Regions from separate parts of the Exiguobacterium sp. S22-S28 genome, predicted to be linked through region 1. Evidence: riboswitches for the same ligand, from Rfam matches in the RefSeq annotation. Region 1 holds a riboswitch; each other region holds the start of a gene.
The links. Region 1 has a riboswitch for thiamine pyrophosphate ahead of thiD (bifunctional hydroxymethylpyrimidine kinase/phosphomethylpyrimidine kinase). Riboswitches for the same ligand answer to the same signal wherever they lie in the genome.
Positions count from the first base shown of each region.

Region 1 (5,601 bases):
ATAGCGCGTGCGTAATTGACGGGGTAAGGGCAACCGTAACATCCCCCGGTAAAAAAGATCTAGGTGAGTATGCCCCCAAATCTCTGTCGCAATCGAACTGGTTTGAATCAATAAGGATCGTTTATACCTTTGTTGGTATTTGTTTTTTAACAGTACGGCTAATTGGTACGAATATCGATTGGGAAAAGGAAACAAACTTGCTGCTAAATGATACTTCCCACGATTTTCGACTCGAATGATTTGTGGTTCGATTTTATATCGAATCCACCGTCCCCGAAATCGAATAGACTGCCACTTCACGTATATCACCTCTCCAGTGATTATACCCTGTCTGAAACGCTCTGATGCACCTGTTTGGCGGCTTCTTTAAATTCTCTCGTCGCCCGTTCGACATCCGGTTGGGCAAATAATGCGGAGACGACGGCAAATCCATCCACTGCCACCCCTACTTCTGAAACATTTTCAAGCGTGATGCCCCCGATCCCGACTAACGGAAGCTCAACCGCTTGCCGGATTGCATGCAATGTCTCTTTCGACATGAACGTCGCATCGTTTTTAGTTGCAGTCGGGAAAAGCGAACCGACACCAAGATAATCCGCCCCATTTTGTTCAGCCGAGATTGCTTGTTCGACTGTCGAGACCGAGACACCGATTGTAGCGGTCGGCAAGAGTCGACGGGCTTCAGATAACGGAATGTCTTCCTGTCCGATGTGCAGTCCTGCCTGCACGAGCTGCGCGATATCGATCCGGTCATTGATGATAAACGGAATCCTGTACCGGTCCGCGAGTGCTTTCAGTTGAGTGGCCGCTTCTAGAAATTCCTTTCCGGAGGCTTCTTTTTCCCGCAATTGAACGATCGTCGCTCCGCCCTTGATCGTCGCTTCCACTGCTTCGACCAGCCGAGGTCTGGATTGAAGACGTGGATCCGTCACGGCATACACTAAATAATCAGGCTTCATTAAAGTGCACCTCCCGGAGTGTCTCCTCTGTCATCAAGCTGACGGCATTAAACAAACCGGTCCGAAAATCGCCAATTCCTTTTTTCTCATCCGCCTGTTCTCCGGCTTTCCCCATCAAATAGGTTCCTAAAGCAGCAGCTTCAAAACGTGCATAACCGGCCCCTAACAGCGTCGCAATCAAAGAAGCGGTCATACATCCCGTCCCCGTCACTTGACCGAGCCGTTTCGTTCCGACATCAAGATGAAGCTCGTGCTGTCCGTCCGTTACGAAGTCAACCGGTCCTGTGACCACGATGACTTGATTGGATTCGGCTGCAAACGCCCGGACTGCATGAAAATCCAGCGATTCTCCTTCGGCGACGTCGACTCCCTTTGTTGTCGTCGCCTGCCCAAGTAACGTTTTGATTTCTGAAGCATTTCCTTTAATCACCGTAAATTGAATCTGTTGCATCAGTTCCTTCATAAAATCCGTTCGTAAAGTAGTCGCCCCTGCTCCGACTGGATCCAAAATGATCGGTTTCCCTAAACGATTGGCGGTTTTACCTGCCAACAGTTGCGCCTCGCGCATCGCAGGATTCAGCGTCCCTGTATTGATCACGACGGCATCGGCAAGTGCCACCATCTCTTCGACTTCCAACAAATCGTCTGCCATGACAGGAGATCCGCCGAGTGCAAGTGTCATATTGGCACAATCATTAATGGTCACCGTATTCGTCAAATGATGGATTAATGGTTTTTTTTCCTCAATGGTTCGTAACATGATTTTCCCTCCAGAATTCTTGAACTACCTCCACCTACGCTTTGCTCAGAGGTGGAGGATTCCTGAGTTATCCGACCTACCGGTCGAAAATTGATCAGGCTAACCCCGCCGTCCCGACGGTTGAAGAAGCTAAGATGCGTTCAGCTTCTTGTTTGAGATTCAGTCCTGCATTCACATCCCGGTCGTGATGGATCCCGCAACTCGGACATTTCCATTCACGCAAGCCAAGATGTTTTACGTCTTTGTGTTGATGTCCGCAACTCGAGCACAATTGGCTCGAAGCAAAGGTCTTGCCAACCTTCACGACGGTCTTCCCGTACCAGTCTGCCTTGTACTCCAGCATGCGGAAGAACTCCGACCAGCTGACGTCCGAGATGGACTTGCTCAACTTGCGGTTCTTCTGCATGTTCTTCACCTGCAAGGTCTCGATGCCGATGACGTCGTGGCTTTGGACGATCTCGGTCGATACCTTGTGCAGGAAGTCGGTGCGCTTGTTTGCAATCTTCTCGTGGATACGGGCGACTTTCCGTTTCTGCTTCTGATAGTTTCTCGCCTCGGACAGCTTCACTTTCTTGTTCAAGGCGATGTGTTGACGGCGGGAGAGCTTACGTTGTTCGCGCGCCAGTTTCTTCTCAAGCGAACGGAAGTAACGGTCGTTCTTGTATGCCGTGCCGTCCGAGAGGGTGGCGAAGTTCTTGAGTCCGACGTCGACGCCGACGGATGAACCGGTCTTCGGCCGTTCGTTGATCTCCTGCTCGACGAGCAGAGAGACGAAATATTTGCCTGAAGCGTTACGTCGGATCGTGGCGTTCAAGATCCGTCCTGTGACCTGCTTCGAGTGGGCGAAACGAACCCATTTCAGCTTCGGAAGTTTGAGCTTGTTGCATCCAATCGATACTTCAGGAAGCTGGTTTTTGCCTTGGATGTTGGTCTTGTACGACTGGACGGGATGGCGCTTGGACTTGAAACGAGGGTGTTCGTTCTGCTTCTTGAAGAAGCGGTCAAACGCATCAGCAAGATGTTTGACGCTGATCTGAACAGAGGTACTATCCACTTCCTTCAACCAGTCGAACTCCTGCTTCAACACAGGAATTTCTTTGGAACAAGAACCATAGGACAGTCCTTTTCCAGTGGTCTTGTACATTTCATCCCACTTCGCCAAGAAGTGGTTGAAGATGAAGCGCGAACACCCGATCGTCTTCGCGATCAGGATTTCCTGCTCTTTTGTGGGGTAGATTCTGAATTTGTAGGCCTTGTGCTTCAACACCATTTTTCACCTCCTTCAAAGAGAATATACCCGAAAAGCAGGCTGGCGATTCATCTCCCACTTTCACTAGGGCTTCGCCCTTAACGTTTAGAAGTGGGCGTATTCTCGCCTAATTTTGATAAAAGTGATGAGTCGGTCCAATCCCGTGCCCAAGCGCAAAACCATGACGAATCGCTTCCGTCACATACCGCTTGGCATGGGCTACACTGTCGGTAAGCGAGTCCCCTAACGCAAGGCGTGCTGCAATCGCAGCTGACAACGTACAGCCTGTCCCGTGTGTATGCAGACGATCTAGACGCTCCTGCTCAAAGAAATGGTGTTGACCTTGTGTGTATAAAAGATCCGTGGCTTGTTGCCCTTCCAAATGTCCGCCTTTCAGCAACACGGAATCCACCCGTTGTTTAGACAACTCGATTGTGGCCTGCCGCATCTCCTCGATCGATTGAACCGGGTAACCGATCATCCGCTCGATTTCCGGAATATTGGGTGTCACGAGTGTCGCGAGCGGTAACAGTTCCTCCATCAATGCCTGCTTTGCATCCGTCTGCAGTAAATCATGCCCGCCTTTCGCGACCATGACCGGATCTAAAATGATCGGAACTTGACAGTGCTTGAGTTGTTGCGCGATGACGTGGATGGTTTCTTGATTCGAGACCATCCCGATTTTGACGGCATCCACACGAATATCTGAAAAAATTGAGGTGAGTTGCGCCTCGACGAGCGCCGGCGACACATCTTCAACCGCCTGGACTCCTAACGTATTTTGGGCAGTGATTGCTGTAATGACACTCATACCGTAGACACCAAGGGCGGAGAATGTTTTTAAATCTGCCTGGATTCCCGCTCCACCACCGGAATCAGATCCTGCAATCGTCAGTACATGTTTCATATCGCTTCCTCACTTTCGTGTGAGCAAATCTAAGGAAAGAAAACAGACGACAAAAAGCGCCGTCCGCTGTAAAAAAGCAGACGACGCCATGAATAACCGCTCAGACGGTTGAATCTTCCATGTCTTCGATCTCAACTTTCCTACGCTGGTATTATCCAGTTCAGGTGACAGGGTCGAAAACAGAATGGTTTTCCTCTCAGCCGGACTCCTCCAGCTCCCCTAGTTGCTCTTAAATTAAATTCTTTACCACTGTAGCACAGCCCTCAAAAAAAAACGAGCCACAGCTCGTTTTTATAAATATCCGAGTGGATTAACTGTATTAGCCGGTCCTGTCGCACTGTATTGGTATCCACCGACATGTAACTCAAAGTGAAGATGTGGTCCTGTTGAATTACCCGTATTGCCCAAAGTCCCAATGGATTGACCTTGCGAGACGGTTTGACCCGCACGGACAGACAACGAATTCATATGACCATAAACCGTTGTATAAACTTGACCATCCATAAAATGTGAAATCATGACATGATTTCCATAAGGTCCGCCACTCCCAGCTGTGATGACCGTTCCTGATGCAGCTGCACGAATCGGTGATCCTGCTGGACCGCTAAAGTCTACGCCGTTATGGAACGTATAGCCGTTCGCTCCACTTGCCGGTCCGAACCCTTGCGACACACTGCCGGAAGCCGGTCGAATGAATTTAGCTGAACCACTCGGGACACTTACAACAGGGACAGCATCATTTGTTTCATTCTTCGCCTGCGACTTCGCCGCTTCTTTTGCTGCACGTGCAGCCGCCGCTTTTTCAGCTGCAGCCTTTTCTGCCGCTGCCTTTGCAGCTGCTTTTGCCGCAGCAATGGCCCGTTCCTGAGCTTCTAATGTCGCTTGTAATTCTTTTGCATCCAAGAGCTTGGTCGTAAATTTCGTTTTACCTTTGCGTAATTTTTTTAAAGTGGCACTTCGTTCTTTCATCTGCTTTTTCAACTGCTTTTTTTGAACCAAAAGTACTTGTTTTTCTTTGACACGCTCTTCTTTTTTCGCTACGAGATCACGCTTCATCTCGTCTAATTTTTTCTGAGTTTCAAGATAGGCAGAAATCATCTTGTCATCCTGCTCAGCAATTTTTTTACCTGCCATAACACGGCTGAACAAATCACCTAGATTTTTTGATCCGAAAATGACTTCTTCCCATTTGATGGAATTCCCATCATTTTCTTGTAACACCCGTAAACGATCACCTAGTAATTCCTCTTGGCGCTTCAACATTTCTTCATATCGAACAATTTCCGCTTCCATTTCTTTAATGCGAAGACCCAATTGCTCGATTTGTTTATTTTTTTCTGAAATCCGAAAGATGTTCTCATTGATTGCAGCATCGATTTTATTGATTTCACGTTGTTCTTTTGAAATTTTAGCTTCTTGTTTTTTGATTGCTTTTTTTAGTTGGCGTTGTTCCGCTGCATTCTGTGATTTTTTCTCTTTGATCGTCGCAGCATGCCCTGCACTTGGTGCAGCTGACAAAAGTAATGTTCCTAGTAAAACAGTTGAAAGCAATTTTTTCAGCATATTCAATGTCCTCACTTATGTATGATTTCTTATTTGAAAAGTGCTTAATCCAAAGTAATTCTGTCTGAGATTGATTATAGCACCGTAATCGTTTCAATAAAATTTCATTTATATTTCAAGTGAAAGCGTTATTTTGTAATATACCTTTTAAAAACCTGGAAAA
Region 1 covers NZ_JBHFFC010000013.1:4,146-9,746, forward strand. Annotated here, with positions in the region: gene ACHA8N_RS03125 (hypothetical protein) at 1-300, opposite strand, end outside; gene thiE (thiamine phosphate synthase) at 321-959, opposite strand; gene thiM (hydroxyethylthiazole kinase) at 949-1,719, opposite strand; gene tnpB (IS200/IS605 family element RNA-guided endonuclease TnpB) at 1,814-2,986, opposite strand; gene thiD (bifunctional hydroxymethylpyrimidine kinase/phosphomethylpyrimidine kinase) at 3,096-3,875, opposite strand; TPP riboswitch at 3,996-4,106, opposite strand; gene ACHA8N_RS03150 (murein hydrolase activator EnvC family protein) at 4,167-5,438, opposite strand.

Region 2 (5,601 bases), on a different contig from region 1:
AGATCAAACGACAACAACGTCCGACGCAGTGCAGCTTTCGCACCCGTCAACAGTTTCAGCGTTTCTGTTACTTGATGCGAGGCGACCAGTTGGACGGCCGGACTGATGATGCCCCGAGTATCGCACGTATCCTGTTGCTGCGGCAGATGATTCAGCAGACAATGCAGACAAGGCGTCTCCTTCGGTAAAACGGTGTATGTCATACCGTAACTGGCGACACACGCTCCGTAAATCCAAGGGATCTCCCGTTGCACTGCGACATCATTGATCAGCATCCGGATCGCAAAATTATCTGTCGCATCCATGATCAAATCCGCCTGCGCAACGAGTCGTTCAATGTTCGTCGCCGTCACATCTTCCACAATCGCTTCGATCGTCACCGTCGAATTGACTTCGCAAAGCCGTTGTTTGGCTGCGACTGCTTTCGGCAACCGTTCCCGGGCATCCTGTTCCGTGTACAATTGTTGCCGTTGAAGATTACTCCACTCGACGTAATCGCGATCAATCAAGGTCACCCGTCCGACACCGGCCCGGACGAGCTGTTCCGCACTGGCTGTTCCGAGCGCACCGAGACCGATGATGACGACGCGGCGCTCAGCCAGTTGATCTTGTCCGCCCTGGCCGATTGGACGGAAGCGGATTTGGCGGCTGTAGCGGTCCGTCATGGACGGCTGATTCCAGTCGTCGGACTGCTTGCCGTCGCATACCGTTTTTTCTCGATCCGTCCCGCTTCGAAACCGAGACGCCCGGCTTCAACCGCTAGTTTCATTGCCTGTGCCATCTTGATCGGATCGTTGGCGTGGGCGACCGCAGAATTCAGCAAGACACCGTCGGCACCGAGCTCCATCGCGTAAGCCGCGTCAGCCGGTGAACCAATCCCCGCATCAACGATGACCGGGACCGTCATCTGTTCCATGATGAAACTGAGCGCAAGCGGATTTAAGATCCCTTGACCCGAACCGATTGGTGACGCTGCCGGCATGATCGCGTGACAGCCCAGTTCCTCGAGCCGACGGGCGAGCAACAAATCATCCGATGTATACGGCAAGACGATGAAACCGTCCTTGATTAATTCCTCTGCCGCCCGTAAGGTTTCGATCGGATCCGGCAATAACGTCTTGTCGCAACCGATCACCTCGACTTTGACCATGTCACACATGCCGGATGCCCGGGCGAGCCGGGCCAGCCGGACGGCTTCTTCCGCCGTTTTTGCGCCCGCCGTATTCGGCAACAGATCATAACGACTTAAGTCGAGTGCCGCAAGTGGATTCGTCTGTTCCTTCGCAAAGACATCGAGACGCCGGACGGAAAACGTTAAAATGTTCGTTTCCGATGCTTCGACCGCTTGTTGTTGCGTCTCAGCGTCCGGGTATTTTCCCGTTCCGAGTAATAATCGTGATGCAAATGTTTTTCCGCCAATTTCTAACATGTTATCCGCCTCCTACAAAATGAACGATTTCAACGACATCACCGGATTGGACGTTCGTGTCCATATACCGGGACCGGTCGATGATTTGATGATTTTGTTCGATGATGACAACCTCTTCATCGATGTTCAACTGCTGAATCAAGTCGTGTAACGTCTTCGTTTGTTCCGCCAGGGGATAGTCTTTCCCATTTAATCGGATCTGCATATATTTTCCTCCTTGTGTCGTCTGCAACAAAACGCCTCCAGCGCGACTTCCGGTTTTCGGTTCATGACACAATCGGCGAGGACTTGCGCTGTCACCGGAGCGAGCAAGATGCCGTGCCGGTGATGTCCCGTCGCGACCAACAAACCGTCAATCCCTTTGACCCGTCCAAGATACGGTAACCCGTCACGGGTCTGTGGCCGGACACCGGACCAGATGTCAACCAGTGTCGCATCACGGATCGGCGGATACACGTCAATTGCTGCCGCCAACAGGTCCGAGACGCTGCCCGCGTTGACCGTCGTCGATTCCTCACCAACGTATTCCGTTGCGCCGATGATAATCCGTCCGTCTGCTTTCGGGACGAGATACACTGTCTCATGAAACAAGGTCTGCTCCAGTCGACCGGTTGCGAGACGGACAGACAAACACTCGCCTTTGACCGGAAGTGTGTCAATCGGAATCCCGATCGTTTGCAACAACGATTCCGACCCTCGTCCGCCTGCGATGACGACCTGCTGTCCAACCTGTTGTCCCCGGCTTGTCTCCACCCCGGTTACCGTCTCGTTGTCCCGCAGAAGACGCAAGACACTTACCTGTTCTTCAATCACGCCACCCCGCTGTTCAATCGCTTGCCGTAACGCGCGGACGAGCAACGGAGGATCGACTTGACCGACCCGTTCAAATTGGACGGTTTGCTTTGCCTGGCGCAGCTGAAACGGCAGTTCGAGATAGCCGCTCGTCAATCCGGTCTCGTCGAACAATTGGCGGACAAGCTGCGGATACAGGACGCGGCTGACTGCCGCTAACGCATGTAGCGGTTCCGACAGTTCTTCGTCCGTCGCGAGCATCCCCGCTGCTGCCCGTGTCGCGCCTTGTCCGACTGCCGACTGATCGAGCATGTGAACACTTTGCCCCCGCTGTAGCAACTCATACGCGAGCGTCAAACCGATGACACCGGCACCGACGATCAATACATCCGGTTGCTTCATCGTCCAATCACCGCCCGGAACCGTCCGGTTGCTTCCGCCGGATCGGCTTGTCCCAAAATTCCGGACAGGACGGCAACACCGCTGCACCCAGTCGTTAAGACATCAGACAGATTTTCCGGTTTGATTCCGCCGATGGCGATGACCGGGATCGATGTCCAGTCGACGACTTGCTGTAATGCATCGAGCCCCCGTGGCGCCACACCGGGTTTCGAATCCGTCTCAAAAATATGACCGTACATCACGTAATCGGCGCCGGCTTGTTCCGCCACCATCGCTTCGGTCAGCGAGTGAACCGATTGACCGATGGAAATCGTCGGAAACTGTGCCCGGACACGCTCGACCGACAGACTGCGGCGTGTCAACTGGACGGTCGTGCCGGTAACGAGTGCAGCATCGAGCCGGTCATGGACAACCAACTGGTCTGCGCGGACTCCTTGGTCGAGCAACGTATCAATGCAGGAAACCAATTCCCGGACTGACCAGGTTGGCTCCCGTAAGTGGATGCGATCGACGGACAGTGCGAGCTGCGGAAGGGTCTGTTCCAGCACTTCCTTACTGTCGCGTCCGGTTGTAATCAGGTGTAAATGTGACATCGTTCCCCCTCCTTTCCACACGAAAAAGGACCACCCCATGAACTGATGGAGTGGTCCTACGAAAAGGGCGACGCTTGGCGTTCCCTCGATAGATGATCGGATACCACTTCCCTCCGCTAGTACGAACTAGATCAGGTTCAAAGGGTCCGGATACTTCCGTCTCAGTCTGCTGCGAGACTCCCCTAGTGTAGATATTTATTTGTGTGGTACGTCTGTAGTCTACCACGGGTAGTCCGATTAGTTCTACCCTTGATTAGTGTCGCATGTTCGATTCGACCGCTTTGACCTGCTCAATCAAGCGTTGGTATTCGTCGACACGTTTCGTTTGTGACAAGTCATACGTTTGTTTTAAGCGTAAGACCCGCATGACTTTCTGGTTGAGATCGGCTGCCGACAATTTCCCTTGTTTGATCCGCGCCATGATTTCCTTGTGAACGGACGCGTACGCTCCGGGTGTCGAGAACATCGCCATATCCGCGCCGTTTTCGAGAGCAAGACTGGCAGCCTGCGCCAAACCGTATTGCTCGGTGATCGCCCCCATCACAAGATCATCCGTGATGATGACACCGTCAAACTTCAGTTCCTCCCGTAATACATCGTTCATGACGTTTTCGGACAACGAGGACGGAAGGTGTTTGTCGAGTGCCGGAAACAGAATATGCGCCACCATCACCATCTCCGCCCCGGCCTTGACGGCTTGTTGAAATGGGACCAGCTCCGTCTGCTCAAGTTCCGCTTTCGTCGCATCGACCCGCGGCAGACCGACATGCGAGTCGACGGTCGTATCCCCGTGTCCCGGAAAATGTTTGACGACCGGGACGACATCTTCCGCTTTCATCCCCTGCATCAATGGCACACCGAGTCGTGCCACTTGTTTTGGATCCGCACTGAGCGACCGGTCGCCGATGATCGGATTCGCCGGATTACTGTTGACGTCAAGGACCGGTGCAAAATCCATGTTGAATCCGTAAAAACGGGAAATGGAGCCAAGCGTCTGCCCGACGTCTTCCATTAATTCCGGATCATTTTTTTGACCATATGTCAGGCTCGGCGACAGTTTGAGTTGTACGTCCGGAACCCGGCTGACCCGTCCGCCTTCTTCGTCAAAACCGACGAATGCCCGTTGATCCGATGTTTGCGCTTCGGTGATGTCAGCCGTCAACGCCTTCAGTTGGTCGGATGACGTGATATTACCGCCGAGTAACAACACCCCACCCAGCGCATGTTGCTGCAACAGCCGGCGATCCGCTTCCGTCAATACCGTTCCGGCCACACCGATGTAGAGCAGTTGATCGATTTTGTCTGCCGTCGACATCTGAGAGACCGTCTGCTTAAGTTCATTTTCCGCTTGTTCCCGGGCGGACGGTTGCTCCGGTTTTTGTGGTTTCGGCTGTTTTGTTTCTTCGGCTTGCTTCGGTGCCGGTTCGTCCGGTTTCGCGGTCTCGTCGGCACAACCGGACAGCAGGACAGTTGCTAAGACAACAGGGAAAAACAGCTTCAAATCGGTTCCTCGTTTCGGACGCCGTTGATTGAATAGTAGACTTCAATTTCTGCGTTCAACGATTGGGAGACGGAGCAGTATTTGTCTTTTGACAACGAAATCGCCCGACGGACCTTGTCTTCCGGTAAGTCGCCTTCGAGCCGGTAATGAATCGAAATCGTCGTGAAGCGGCGCGGATGCTCGTCTGCCCGTTCCCCTTCGATGTCCATTTCAAATGACGTCAACGTCAAACGCATCTTCTCTAAAATCGAGACGATATCGATGCCGGTACAGCCGGCAACGGCGTGGAGTAACAGCTCCGTCGGTCGTGGTGCTTGATTGTCGCCTCCGTTGTCCGGTGCCGCGTCCATCGCTAAGTGATGTCCGGATTCGGTTTCGCCGCTAAATCCCATCTTGTGGTTCCAAGTAATTGTTGCTTGCATGTTCCGTCACGTCCTTTACTCGTTTTTTAGTCGTCTTTACCTTTTCAGTATACCCGAATCTCTACCAAGTGAAATTGACATGCTATTCGCAATAATGCTTCTTTTCCTTCTTCCTCTAAATCCGGTTTTCGCCCGGTGCAAATCATGCTATTCTGATAAACGATAGTTTTTTTGCGCACAGGCGCCAGAAGTGAGGAATGTATATGTCATCATCATCGACTCGTTTGAGTCAAACCGACTGGCTGTTGATCGCAACGTTATCCATGTTGACCTTTGTCCTGGGAACAAGCGAATTCGTCATCGTCGGTATTTTATCCGAAATCGCAGACGGTCTGAACATTACGATCGCGAAAGCCGGGACGCTTGTCTCTGCCTTTGCCATCGCCTTTGCCATCGGGACACCGATTACAATGTCCTTGACTGGACATCTCGAACGGCGCAAATTAATGCTTGGCTTGATTT
Region 2 covers NZ_JBHFFC010000026.1:103,328-108,928, forward strand. Annotated here, with positions in the region: gene ACHA8N_RS07170 (ThiF family adenylyltransferase) at 1-665, opposite strand, end outside; gene ACHA8N_RS07175 (thiazole synthase) at 662-1,429, opposite strand; gene thiS (sulfur carrier protein ThiS) at 1,431-1,634, opposite strand; gene ACHA8N_RS07185 (NAD(P)/FAD-dependent oxidoreductase) at 1,619-2,710, opposite strand; gene ACHA8N_RS07190 (thiamine phosphate synthase) at 2,620-3,216, opposite strand; TPP riboswitch at 3,308-3,410, opposite strand; gene nagZ (beta-N-acetylhexosaminidase) at 3,470-4,717, opposite strand; gene ACHA8N_RS07200 (OsmC family protein) at 4,714-5,139, opposite strand; gene ACHA8N_RS07205 (MFS transporter) at 5,337-5,601, shown strand, end outside.
Region 2: it holds a riboswitch for thiamine pyrophosphate, as region 1 does, so the genes downstream of both, ACHA8N_RS07190 (thiamine phosphate synthase) here and thiD (bifunctional hydroxymethylpyrimidine kinase/phosphomethylpyrimidine kinase) in region 1, are expected to answer to the same signal.

Region 3 (5,601 bases), on a different contig from region 1:
TCAATGCTATATCTGCAAAAGCCTTTGGGGAGGCTGAATTTTGGTTTTCGAGTCTGAAAGTTCTCGCCATTCTCTTTTTCATCGTGCTCGGGGGAGCCGCTTGGTTTGGCTGGATTGATATGACGGCAGCCCGTCCGGAGAGTTTGTTCGCCAACTTTACCTCAAATGGATTATTTCCGAATGGTGCTATTGGGGTGTTGACGACAATGATCGCCGTTAACTTTGCGTTTCAAGGTACGGAATTGATTGGTGTCGCTGCAGGCGAGTCAAACGACCCCGAAAAATCAATTCCAAAAGCCATCCGTAATACCGTCTGGCGAACATTCATCTTTTTTGTCCTCTCGATCACAATCGTCGGTGCCTTGATTCCCTATGAAACAGCAAGCGGAATCAGCAGTCCGTTCATCATGGTATTTGATGCCATCGGAATTCCTTATGCGGCTGACTTGATGAACATCGTTGTCTTGACTGCCCTATTATCCGTCGGAAACTCAGGATTGTATGCGGCGACACGGATGTTATGGTCGATGTCACAAGAAGGCATGATCTCAAAAAAACTGGCAATCGTCAATTCGCGGGGTGTGCCGATGCGGGCGTTGTGCTTTACGATGTTATTCGCCATGTTATCACTCCTGACCGCCTTTTTTGCGGAAGACACCGTCTTCATCTGGTTGTTGTCACTCGCAGGACTCGGGGCGCAGGTCGGATGGATTTCGATTTCTGCTTCACAGATCGCCTTCCGTCGCCAATTCATCAAGGACGGACACTCTGTTAGCGAGTTGAAGTTCAAAACACCGTTCTTCCCGGTCTTACCGATCATCTCGTTTTCTTTAAACATGCTTGTCCTGATCAGTCTTGCCTTCCAAGCGGATCAACGGATCGCCTTATATATCGGTGTCCCCTTCTTCCTCTTGACATGGGCGTCTTATCATTGGTTCGTCAAAGGAAAACATCTCGCTGCCCAAACGGAACGACAAGCAGCCAGTTCGACCTTAGAGCCATAATCAAAAAGAACGTGACCGGCTTCGGGATTGATTCCCTGGCCGTCACGTTCTTTTTTAGTCATTTTTTATTGATCAGCCAGACTTCGTAATACGATTACTTCACCCGTGTGGACCGTGACATCGGCGATCTGCTGATCCGTCCATTCATTGCTGACGGTTAAGGAACCGCCGACGGGCACGTCATGATCGGTCAGCGGATACTTGACACCTCGAAGCGTCAAACGCGTCGGAACGAGTGGGATGAAGGACAGGTAATGATACTGATCCGCCTTGATTTGATAATGTCCTTCCTGTAAGAAACGCACCTCTTCGCGCTTCGTCATAAGACGCGCTGTCGGGAACTGTTTCAATAGATAGACGTTTTGCAGGGTCATATCCAGTCGACCACCTGTCGCCCCGAAAATCAACACGTCCGTCACTTCATACCGTTCGCTGACATGACGCAAAGCGAGTTCTAAATCGGTTTCATCTTTTTCAGCCGGATGAATCACCGCCCCTTCCGGCGTATATCCGAGCGAATCAAAGTCCCCGATTGCCAAGTCAAACGTGAGACCTTGTTGCACTAGCGTAGCGACACCGCCGTCGACAGCGATGACCACCGTATTCTCATCGATAAACGGCGTCAGGGACGGTACGTCCTCGACCGGTCCTGCTGCGACGATTACAGCGCGCATCAGACACCTCGCGCCGAGTACCGGAGGAGTCGTGGCGCCGTCGTGAATAAGAGCCCTGCGACAATGCCGCATAACAGGTACGATGGAACCATGTACGTCGCATTGTAAATCAAGGAGTACGGTACGACCGGACTACCTTCCGCGTATTCAGCAAAGAAGACGATTCCACTGATGACATGGCAGACATACCGTAATCCGGCACCAAGGAACGTTGCCATCAAAACGATGGCCATCAAACGTCCGTTTTTCCCAGCCGCTGCCGCCTTTTTGACTTGACGGGCAAATAAACCACTCAGTCCAACAACACCAAATGCAATCGTATAATCGAGCAACGGTTGGACGACCGTCAAGATTTGCGGCGCGAACATCAGCTGAATCGTTCCGACGAGAGCTCCTGTCACGACACCACCCACGACGCCGTGACGGAACGCCATCACAAAAATCGGCAGCATCGCTAAGCTGACAGAACCTCCTTGGGGCATCTTAAAGGGAATCAATAAATCAAATACCACCCCGAGACTTGCAAAAATTGCAATTTCCATTAACATTTGTAGCCGTTTCATACTTGTTTCCTCCTAAAAATAAAATCGCAGGACGGCAAAAAGGCAGTACGACGGACGCCGTACTGCCTGCGTGCGCCACATCCCTACGTCCGTCTGAACGGAACAGGTTCGAAGGGTTAAAGTCCAATCACTTCTCTCAGCCGCTTGACGCGACACCCCTTGCGGTCTTCATTAAGTTTTGTTTGCCTTTTTATTATACGTGAGCGGCACTGCGAATACTAGTGATTGCTTCCGTATAATCGGGTGCATTGTAAATGGCGGATCCGGCAACAAGGACGTTCGCCCCGTTTTCGATGCACAGCTTCGCTGTCTCCGCATTCACACCACCATCAATTTCAATTTCAAATGTCAGCCCACGCTCTGCCTTTAGGTCTGCAAGTTGCTTCAGTTTCGTCATGACACCCGGCAGGAAGGCTTGACCGCCAAATCCAGGATTAACCGTCATCAACAAGACCATATCGACCTCTTCTAAGACATGTTCAATCGTCGTCAGCGGTGTATGCGGGTTCAGAACAACCCCCGCCTTCGCACCCGCTGCTTTGATTTGCTGGAGGACACGATGCACATGGTTCGTCGCCTCAACATGGAAGGTCACGATGTCAGCACCTGCTGCAACAAAAGCTTCCACAAAGTTTTCCGGCCGATCAATCATTAAATGAACGTCGAGAACCATGTCTGTTTTTTGGCGTAAACTGCTTAAGACCGGTAAACCAAAGGAAATGTTCGGGACAAACTGACCATCCATGACATCAAAATGAATATAGTCGGCGCCTGCCGCCTCGACGGCTTTGACGTCCCGCTCCAAGTTTGCAAAATCTGCTGATAAGATTGATGGTGCAATTTTAATCATCTCAATACCTCCGGGCTCGATTCTTGATTTCCTCTACAAACATACCATAATTCGTATACCGTGAGAGCATGATTTCGTTCGCTTCAACCGATTCTTTGACGGCACATCCCGGTTCATTCAAATGCAGACATCCCCGATATTTACAGTCGTCTTGCAAAGCGACGAATTCAGGAAAACACCAACGCAATTCTTCGAGTTCCATTTCATGCGGGAAATCGAGATTTGAAAAACCTGGTGTATCTGCGATCAACCCTTCACCGAGCGGAATCAAGGTGACATGACGTGTCGTATGTCGACCGCGTCCAAGTGACTTCGAAATATGACTCGTCTCAAGAGCCAATGAGGGTTCGAGCGCATTGAGCAACGAACTTTTCCCGACACCGGATTGTCCCGCCAGTACGCTGGTCTTATCTTTCAGCAAGGGGCGGACGAGCTCCACTCCGACAAGCGTCTCGCTCGAAGTCTCAACGACGGGGTAGCCGATTTTTCGGTACGCCGCGATAGCTTCTTTTACCGCCTGTTCGGTTGTCCCTTGCAACAGATCCATTTTCGTTAAAATAATGATCGGTTGGATGTCCTTCGCTTCAATCAGTACAAGAAACCGGTCAAGCAGATGGGCAGAAAAATCGGGTTCCGCCGCTGAGACAACCAGTAGCGCTTGATCGATATTCGCAACCGGTGGTCGGACCAAGAAATTTTGACGTTCCTTTACTTCCAAGATGTAGCCGGTCTCACTTTCGATGTGTAACACAACCTCATCGCCTACGACAGGACTGATCCCACGTTTTCTGAAATTACCGCGTGCGCGTGACCGAATTTCTCCTTGAGGTGTCATGACATCATAAAATCCACCCTGCAGACGAATAATCGTCCCGTCCCGGTTTTCTTCGATTCGACTTTCTGCCATCCTGTGCACTCCTTTTTTCAGCATAACGCTGCTTACTCTTGTGATTTTGCCTGATTATACGTAATCGTTTTTGCCCGGTACACTTCATCATCTTTGTAAATCGTAATCTTGCCTTCGTCACCGGGATCAATCGTCAACGGAACATCAAATGTCTCATCTTGATCAATCGATTCTTCGATAACCGTTCGCTTTCCTTTCGCATCTTCCGTCTCGATCCGAACAATTTGGCGCGGAGCAGGTTCTTCGTCCTCACTAACCCCGTCATAGACTACTTTTTCCGGGAAAGTCGCTGTCACGGTTTTTTCTTCTTCCCCGCGAGAAATAAAGACGGTGACGGAATCGTTCGGTTCCACCTGAGCACCCGCCTGTGGATACTGTCGAATGACTTGATCAAGTTTAACGTCGCTTGAGTACTCTTGCTCAAATGTTCCATCAAGACCCATTTTATCCAAATATGCTTTGGCATCGTCACTCGATAAATCAGTCAAATCTTTTAACACAAACGTCGATGATCCGTTTGAGACGGTAATGGTAATGGTCTGTTCTTTTGCAATGACTTCCGTTCCTGCCGAAATCGACTGGCGAATGACGTTGCCGCGACTGATATCTTCTGAATCTTCACGTTCAACATCTACTTTTTTAAATCCGCTGTCCTTCAGGATGGCAATGGCTTTTTTCTCCGTCTCATCCGATACATCCGGCACCTCGACTGGGTCGCTTCCTGTCGAGACGATCAAATCCACTGTTGAGCCTTTTTTGACCGATGCCTGTTCTCTCGGAGATTGACTGATGACCAGTCCTTCGTTTACTGTATCGCTTGCCCGTTCCGTCGTTTCGACGACAAAACCGATTTTTTCAAGCGACGTTTCCGCTGCATCTGCGTCTTTTCCCGTCACATCCGGCACCGTAACAGTGGGATCGGGCCACATCGCAAAAGTCGTCGCCGCTCCTCCCATCACCAAAAGTACCAACAAGACGATCCACCAAGTCCGCTTCTTCTTCTTTTCCGGTTTAGGTGTGACCGTCGCGACTTTCGGGACAGGTGCAGTTTGTTCCATCATTTCATCCGGCAACGACACAGGGCGGAGAACCATCGTTTGCTCCATCTGATCATCCCCACGGATACCTTCATTTGCACGTTCAGTCGACATTGCCGTCACCATATCTTCTTTAAATGCTGCTACCGACTGTTGGCGATCGTGAGGAGCCTTGGCAAGTGCCTGCATGATACAATTTTCTAAAGCTTGTGGCACGGCAGGGTTTAACGACGTCGGACGACGGGCTGTATCTTGTAAATGTTTTAAGGCAACCGCAACCGGCGAATCACCTTCAAACGGAACTTGTCCGGTCACGAGTTCATAAAGAACTGCTCCAAGAGAGTAAATATCGGATTTTTCGTCTGCAAATTTTCCTTTTGCCTGTTCCGGCGAAAAGTAATGCACAGATCCGAGTACAGACATCGTATGGGTCAATGTGGCATTCGACATGGCGACGGCGATTCCAAAATCGGTTACCTTCACCGTTCCGTCTTCTCGAATCAGCATATTTTGCGGTTTGATGTCCCGATGGATGATTCGATGGGCATGGGCATGATCGATCGCAT
Region 3 covers NZ_JBHFFC010000005.1:90,469-96,069, forward strand. Annotated here, with positions in the region: gene ACHA8N_RS01275 (amino acid permease) at 1-1,004, shown strand, start outside; gene ACHA8N_RS01280 (thiamine diphosphokinase) at 1,070-1,678, opposite strand; gene thiT (energy-coupled thiamine transporter ThiT) at 1,678-2,241, opposite strand; TPP riboswitch at 2,305-2,411, opposite strand; gene rpe (ribulose-phosphate 3-epimerase) at 2,435-3,091, opposite strand; gene rsgA (ribosome small subunit-dependent GTPase A) at 3,093-3,998, opposite strand; gene pknB (Stk1 family PASTA domain-containing Ser/Thr kinase) at 4,031-5,601, opposite strand, start outside.
Region 3: it holds a riboswitch for thiamine pyrophosphate, as region 1 does, so the genes downstream of both, thiT (energy-coupled thiamine transporter ThiT) here and thiD (bifunctional hydroxymethylpyrimidine kinase/phosphomethylpyrimidine kinase) in region 1, are expected to answer to the same signal.

Region 4 (5,601 bases), on a different contig from region 1:
CCGGGTCGGGTCTTGATTGTCGCCCCGGCCTCCCTGCTCCATAACTGGCAGGCGGAACTCACGCGATTTGCCCCGACGAGAACGGTCCATCTGTTGACCGGAGCGCGGAAGCACCGCTTGGACCAAATCGAGACAGTACCAGCGGACGGGATTTTTCTGATTTCCTATCCGGCGTTACGAGCTGACATAGAGGCGCACCAGACTGTCGAATACGACGTCGTCATTTTCGATGAGGCACAACATCTGAAGAATCCGGCGTCACAAACCGCTGTCCGCTTGCGCCGTCTTCGGGCGAAACGTCGGTTTGCCTTGACCGGAACGCCGCTTGAAAACCGGACCGATGATCTCTGGTCGATTTTTCGGGTCATCTTCCCTTCCTTGCTGCCGGACTTACAAACGTTTCAAACGTGGTCGCATGACGAGATCAAACGATTCATCCGACCGTTTTTGATGCGGCGGACCAAAGATGAGGTGTTGCAGGATTTACCGAAGAAGCAGATTGTCCATCACTATACAGACCTTGGTCCGACACAGAAAAAGCTTTATGCCTCCTACTTATCTAAACTGCAACTGGAAACGTTGCGTCATTTGGATGAAACGAAACGTGAGGACCGGATCAAGTTGCTCGCCGGTTTGACCCGCTTACGGCAGATTTGTTGTGATCCGGCGTTGTTTGTCGAAGATTATACAGGCGAATCCACAAAACTCGAACGTCTGCTGACGTTAATCGAGGGAAAATTAGCCGCCGGACACCGGATCCTGATTTTTTCCCAGTATACGAAGATGCTGGCTCGGATTCGGGAACGACTGGCAGCACGACAACGTGCCCACTTTCTACTGACGGGTGAGACACCGGTTGAGGATCGGGTCGCACTGTGTGACCGGTTTAATGCCGGTGAAGTCGATCTCTTCCTGATTTCCTTGAAGGCCGGCGGGACCGGTCTGAATCTGGCGACGGCAGATACCGTCATTTTATACGACAGTTGGTGGAATCCGGCCGTCGAGCAACAAGCGGCTGATCGGGCTCATCGATTGGGACAGCAGTCGCCGGTCGAAGTGATCAAGCTATTGATGACCGGGACGATCGAGGAAAAGATGGCGGAATTACAAGATCGCAAAGCGACGATGATTGATGCCGTCCTATCGGATCAGAAGCCGGATGTTTTAACGATTCGTGAACTCGTTCGTCTGCTCGATCCCCCCTCTTTTGTCGATTCAGCAGGTGATTAACCACACAAATCAAAGAAAATCTTAAAAAAATGAAGGACCTTCAATCCGTTGTCTATCAACAGGTTTGAAGGTCTTTCGACAATCAAATTCAGAAAAAAGGTTTTAAGTTTTGAAAGACAGGGGTATATCTACATTAGCACCGTACAATACGGTCGCTTTTCAATTATTGTTTCTCAATATCAGCGTAATGACCTGGGAGAGAAATGCTACTTACTCACTTCGTTTTTCATTTCTGAATGAAATCCAGTTGAACTAGCATTTAGCGCATGAATTTCTGTTGGAACCTATTGTTCCACTCCTACATTCATTACCTTTTGAGGGCTATACCAAATTCAAGGGGGAAATGAACATGTCAGTAACATTAAAAGTAGAAGAACGCGAAGTACGCCCACGCTCACTTAGAAAGCAATTACGTCATGAAGGAAAAGCTCTTGGTGTCGTGTATGGCTACAAAGTGGAAAGCACACCGATTTCATTCGACGAAAAAGAATTGGTCAAAGTTGTCCGTGATCACGGCGAAAACGTCTTGGTTGCTCTTCAAATCGGCGGTAAAAAGGTCAACACGTTGATCAACAAACTCGATATGGACATCTTTACACCAACAATCAAACACGTTGAATTCATCGCTGTTAAAATGGATGAAGAAACAGAAGTCGAGACGGATATCGTCCTCGTCGGCGAAGCAGCTGGCGCGAAACTTGGCGGATTCCTTTCACAAACACTCTTTAAAGTAACAGTTGCCGCAACACCAGATAAATTACCGGAACGCATCGAAGTGGATGTAACGGAACTTGCAATAGGAGATTCGATTACAGTCGCTGATCTTCCGGAAGAAAAAGATTTCCGTGTCGTCACAGAAGGTGACATCCAAGTTGCAGCGGTCGTTGAATCGACACTTGAAGCTGAACTTGAAGAAATCGAAGAAGCAGAAGCTGAGGCACAAGCGGCTGATGCGGATACAACGACAGACGATTCAGAACAAACTTCTGAAGAGCAAGCTGAAGAAAACAAAGAAGGTAAAGAGTAATCTTTTCTCCCCTCCCCTCGTGGAGGGTTTTTTATGCATATTGACAAGTCGCGGCGACAGCCGTACAGTGAAGAAGGTATACATCATTAACACATCCACTAGGGGAGCCCATTCGGCTGAGACGATTTACTTCGGACCCTTTGAACCTGATCTAGTTCATACTAGCGTAGGAAAGTGGAGCGGAATCCTCGTGCTCTTTTTCTGCATCCTGCAGGTTACACGACCGCTCTCTTTTCATAGAGGGCGGTCTTTTTTGTGGTTTCTTTGTGGATGTGCATTCAAAGGAGAAGTGATTATGAACAGTTGGAAAATGAAAGAAATCATCGTCATGATGATGCTCGCCGTGGCTTGTGGTGTCCTCTACTTAGGGTGGTCGACGTTATGGTTGCCGATCTCGGCCATCTTCGGACCGGTCGGAGCAAACTGGATGTTCGGCATCTGGGTCATCGCCAGTCCCCTTGTCGCCTACATCATTCAAAAACCAGGCGCGGCATTGATTGCAGAAGTCGTCGCCGCTGCCGTCGAATTGTTTACGGGGAGTCACTTCGGTTTATCGGCGCTGTTGATTGGATTTGCACAGGGAATCGGAGCCGAGATTGCCTTTGCCGTGTTCGGCTACCGGACATTTAATACGTTCACCTTGATGTTGTCCGGTGTCTTTGCCGCCGTCGGAAGTATGGTCTACAGCCTCATCGTGAATGGATTTGCCTATTATACGACGACGACACTGCTGTTGACGTTTTCTCTGCAACTCGTCAGCGGAGCATTGCTCGGTGGATTGCTTGCAAAACTAATCGTCGACGCGCTCGTTAAAACCGGGACACTGAACGGTTATGCGATCGGACGGCAACGGAAGCAGCGTGCCGCATGATGCAGTGCGCGCACCTGTCCGTCCGTTATCCAGACCAGGATTCCGCGGTCTTACACGACTTGACGATTACGATCCAAAAAGGAGAAACGACCTTACTCGTCGGTCCAAGCGGCAGTGGCAAGACGACCTTTTTACACGTTCTTGCCGGTCTGTTGCCGGACACGATTGAAGCAGATGTCACCGGTCAATGGTCGACCGAGGGAGCGGTCGGGATTTTGTTCCAACAGCCGGACGATCAGTTTTGTATGCAGACGGTCGGAGCGGAAATCGCCTTTAGTCTCGAGAATCGGCAGATCGCTCGCAGTGAGATGGAGGAACGCATCCAGTTGCTGCTGGCGCGAGTCGGACTTGATCTTGCCTTGACGACACCGATTGCCGAATTGTCCGGTGGGATGAAGCAACGGCTCGCGTTGGCCTGTGTCCTCGCCCTTGAACCGGATATCTTATTACTGGACGAACCGACGGCACAACTCGACCCGAGTGGTCAACGGACGATGATGCATCTGATTGAAGAATTGCATCATGATCCTGACTTGACGCTCGTTCTGATCGAACATCAGCTCGATCAGTGCGTGACGTTTGCCGACCGGGTACTTGTCTTTGAAAGTGGTCGCTTGTTGCTTGATGGCACGCCATATGACGTGTTTCATCAACAGCGGGACGTCATGACGGCGCTTGACATTGCGATGCCGCTCCTCTACCCCTACGGACTTGAGACCTTACCGGAACTGTCCGGACAAGCCTGTCATCTGAAGAAACGTCCGGTTGAACGTCGAGCGGTTGGAACGGAGCGGACATTTGAGCTGACGCGTGTCCGTGTCAAACGAGGGAAACGGACGATTCTTAACGATTTTTCATGGACGGCCTTTTCCGGTCAATGGATCATGCTCGTCGGACGCAACGGGGCTGGAAAAAGCACGGTCCTTGAGACACTGGCAAAATTGCTTCCGTCCCAAGGCGATATCCGCTTATTCGACACCCCGCTTCGGAGATGGTCGGACCGGACGTATTATCAACAAGTCGGCTTTGTTTTTCAACAACCGGACTTCCAGTTTCTTAAACAGACGGTCACGGACGAACTTGCCATCAGCTGTGCCGTCTTTGATCCGGAACGGGTCCAGACAGCCTTGTGTCACTATCGACTGACCGATGTCGCCGATCAGTCTCCCCTCGCGCTCAGTCTCGGACAAAAAAGACGGTTGAGTGTCGCAACGATGTTACTGGAACGAAAAGCTGTTTTGTTGCTCGATGAACCGACCTTTGGACAAGACGCTGAGACGACGGCACACATCATCGACGTGTTGCATCAAGCCCGGGAGGCAGGAACGACCGTGATCATGGTGACGCACGACATGGAGCTGGTCCACCGTTACGCCGACCGTGTTGTCGTCATCGGCGAGGAGCGTGTCCAGTTTGACGGGACGCCGCTGGAGTTGTTTCAGGAAGAAGCACTTTTGGAACAAAACCAACTGTTCCGTCCGGTATCGTTTCTGTATCAACGACTTGAGGAGGTGAAACACCGTGCAGGAAAACGACACACCGCTCGCGCGTATTAATCCGGCAGTCAAGCTCGGCACGCTCCTCTATGTGATGGTGTTGCTGATTACGACGTCGAGTCTGCAGGTGACGTTTGCCTTATCAGTACTTGCTGCCGTCGGGGTCTGCAGTTCCGGTTGGCGTTTGCGGACGCTCCTTCTGCGCTTGGTTCCCTATGGTCTCTTGTTTTTGTTGACGTTTTGGATGATGGCGGCGTTTGGCAAAGGCAGCACCGAACTTTGGACGTTCGGCTGGTTTCGGATTACGGAAGAAAGTCTCGATCATGCCTGGTTGATTGCGACCCGGATGCTCGCTTTTGTCTTCTTGAGCTTGACGTTCGTTGCGACGACCGATCCGACACGGTTCGTCATGAGTCTGATTCATCAGTGCCGCCTGCCGGTTCGTCTGGCCTACGGTTTTTTAGCCGGTCTTCGCTTCATTCCGATCTTTCGGCAAGCGATCCGGACCATTCGTCAAGCCCGGCGTGTCCGCCGGCAACGGTCGATTTGGCCCTGGCAAACGTTTTTTGACATCAGTCTGCCGCTCTTTACGACGAGCATCATCCGGTCGGAACAGATTGCGATTGCGATGGAAGCGCGTCAGTTCCAAACGAACCGGACGTATTATGTCCGACCAATCGTCACCCGCTTCGATCTGTTGTTTTTTGGTCTCGTCAGCAGCATCGCGACGTCGCTTCGTCTTTTTGTCTGACCGGCGGGAGATTACTTCCCGCTACATCAGGGAAATACCATCTCAGGTGTAAAGAAATCAAAAAAGTGGGTGAACGTCGTGAAACGAATCATTTTAGTAGGTGCGGGTCATGCGCATTTAGAATGTATTAAACAAGGCAGTCATCCGGATGTCGACTGGATCGTCATCAATCCTTCACGTTATCAATATTATTCCGGGATGTTCTCGGGTTTGGCGGACGGGACCT
Region 4 covers NZ_JBHFFC010000025.1:58,116-63,716, reverse strand. Annotated here, with positions in the region: gene ACHA8N_RS06085 (DEAD/DEAH box helicase) at 1-1,230, shown strand, start outside; gene ACHA8N_RS06080 (50S ribosomal protein L25/general stress protein Ctc) at 1,580-2,257, shown strand; TPP riboswitch at 2,348-2,447, shown strand; gene ACHA8N_RS06075 (ECF transporter S component) at 2,553-3,128, shown strand; gene ACHA8N_RS06070 (ABC transporter ATP-binding protein) at 3,125-4,684, shown strand; gene ACHA8N_RS06065 (energy-coupling factor transporter transmembrane component T family protein) at 4,650-5,375, shown strand; gene ACHA8N_RS06060 (NAD(P)/FAD-dependent oxidoreductase) at 5,454-5,601, shown strand, end outside.
Region 4: it holds a riboswitch for thiamine pyrophosphate, as region 1 does, so the genes downstream of both, ACHA8N_RS06075 (ECF transporter S component) here and thiD (bifunctional hydroxymethylpyrimidine kinase/phosphomethylpyrimidine kinase) in region 1, are expected to answer to the same signal.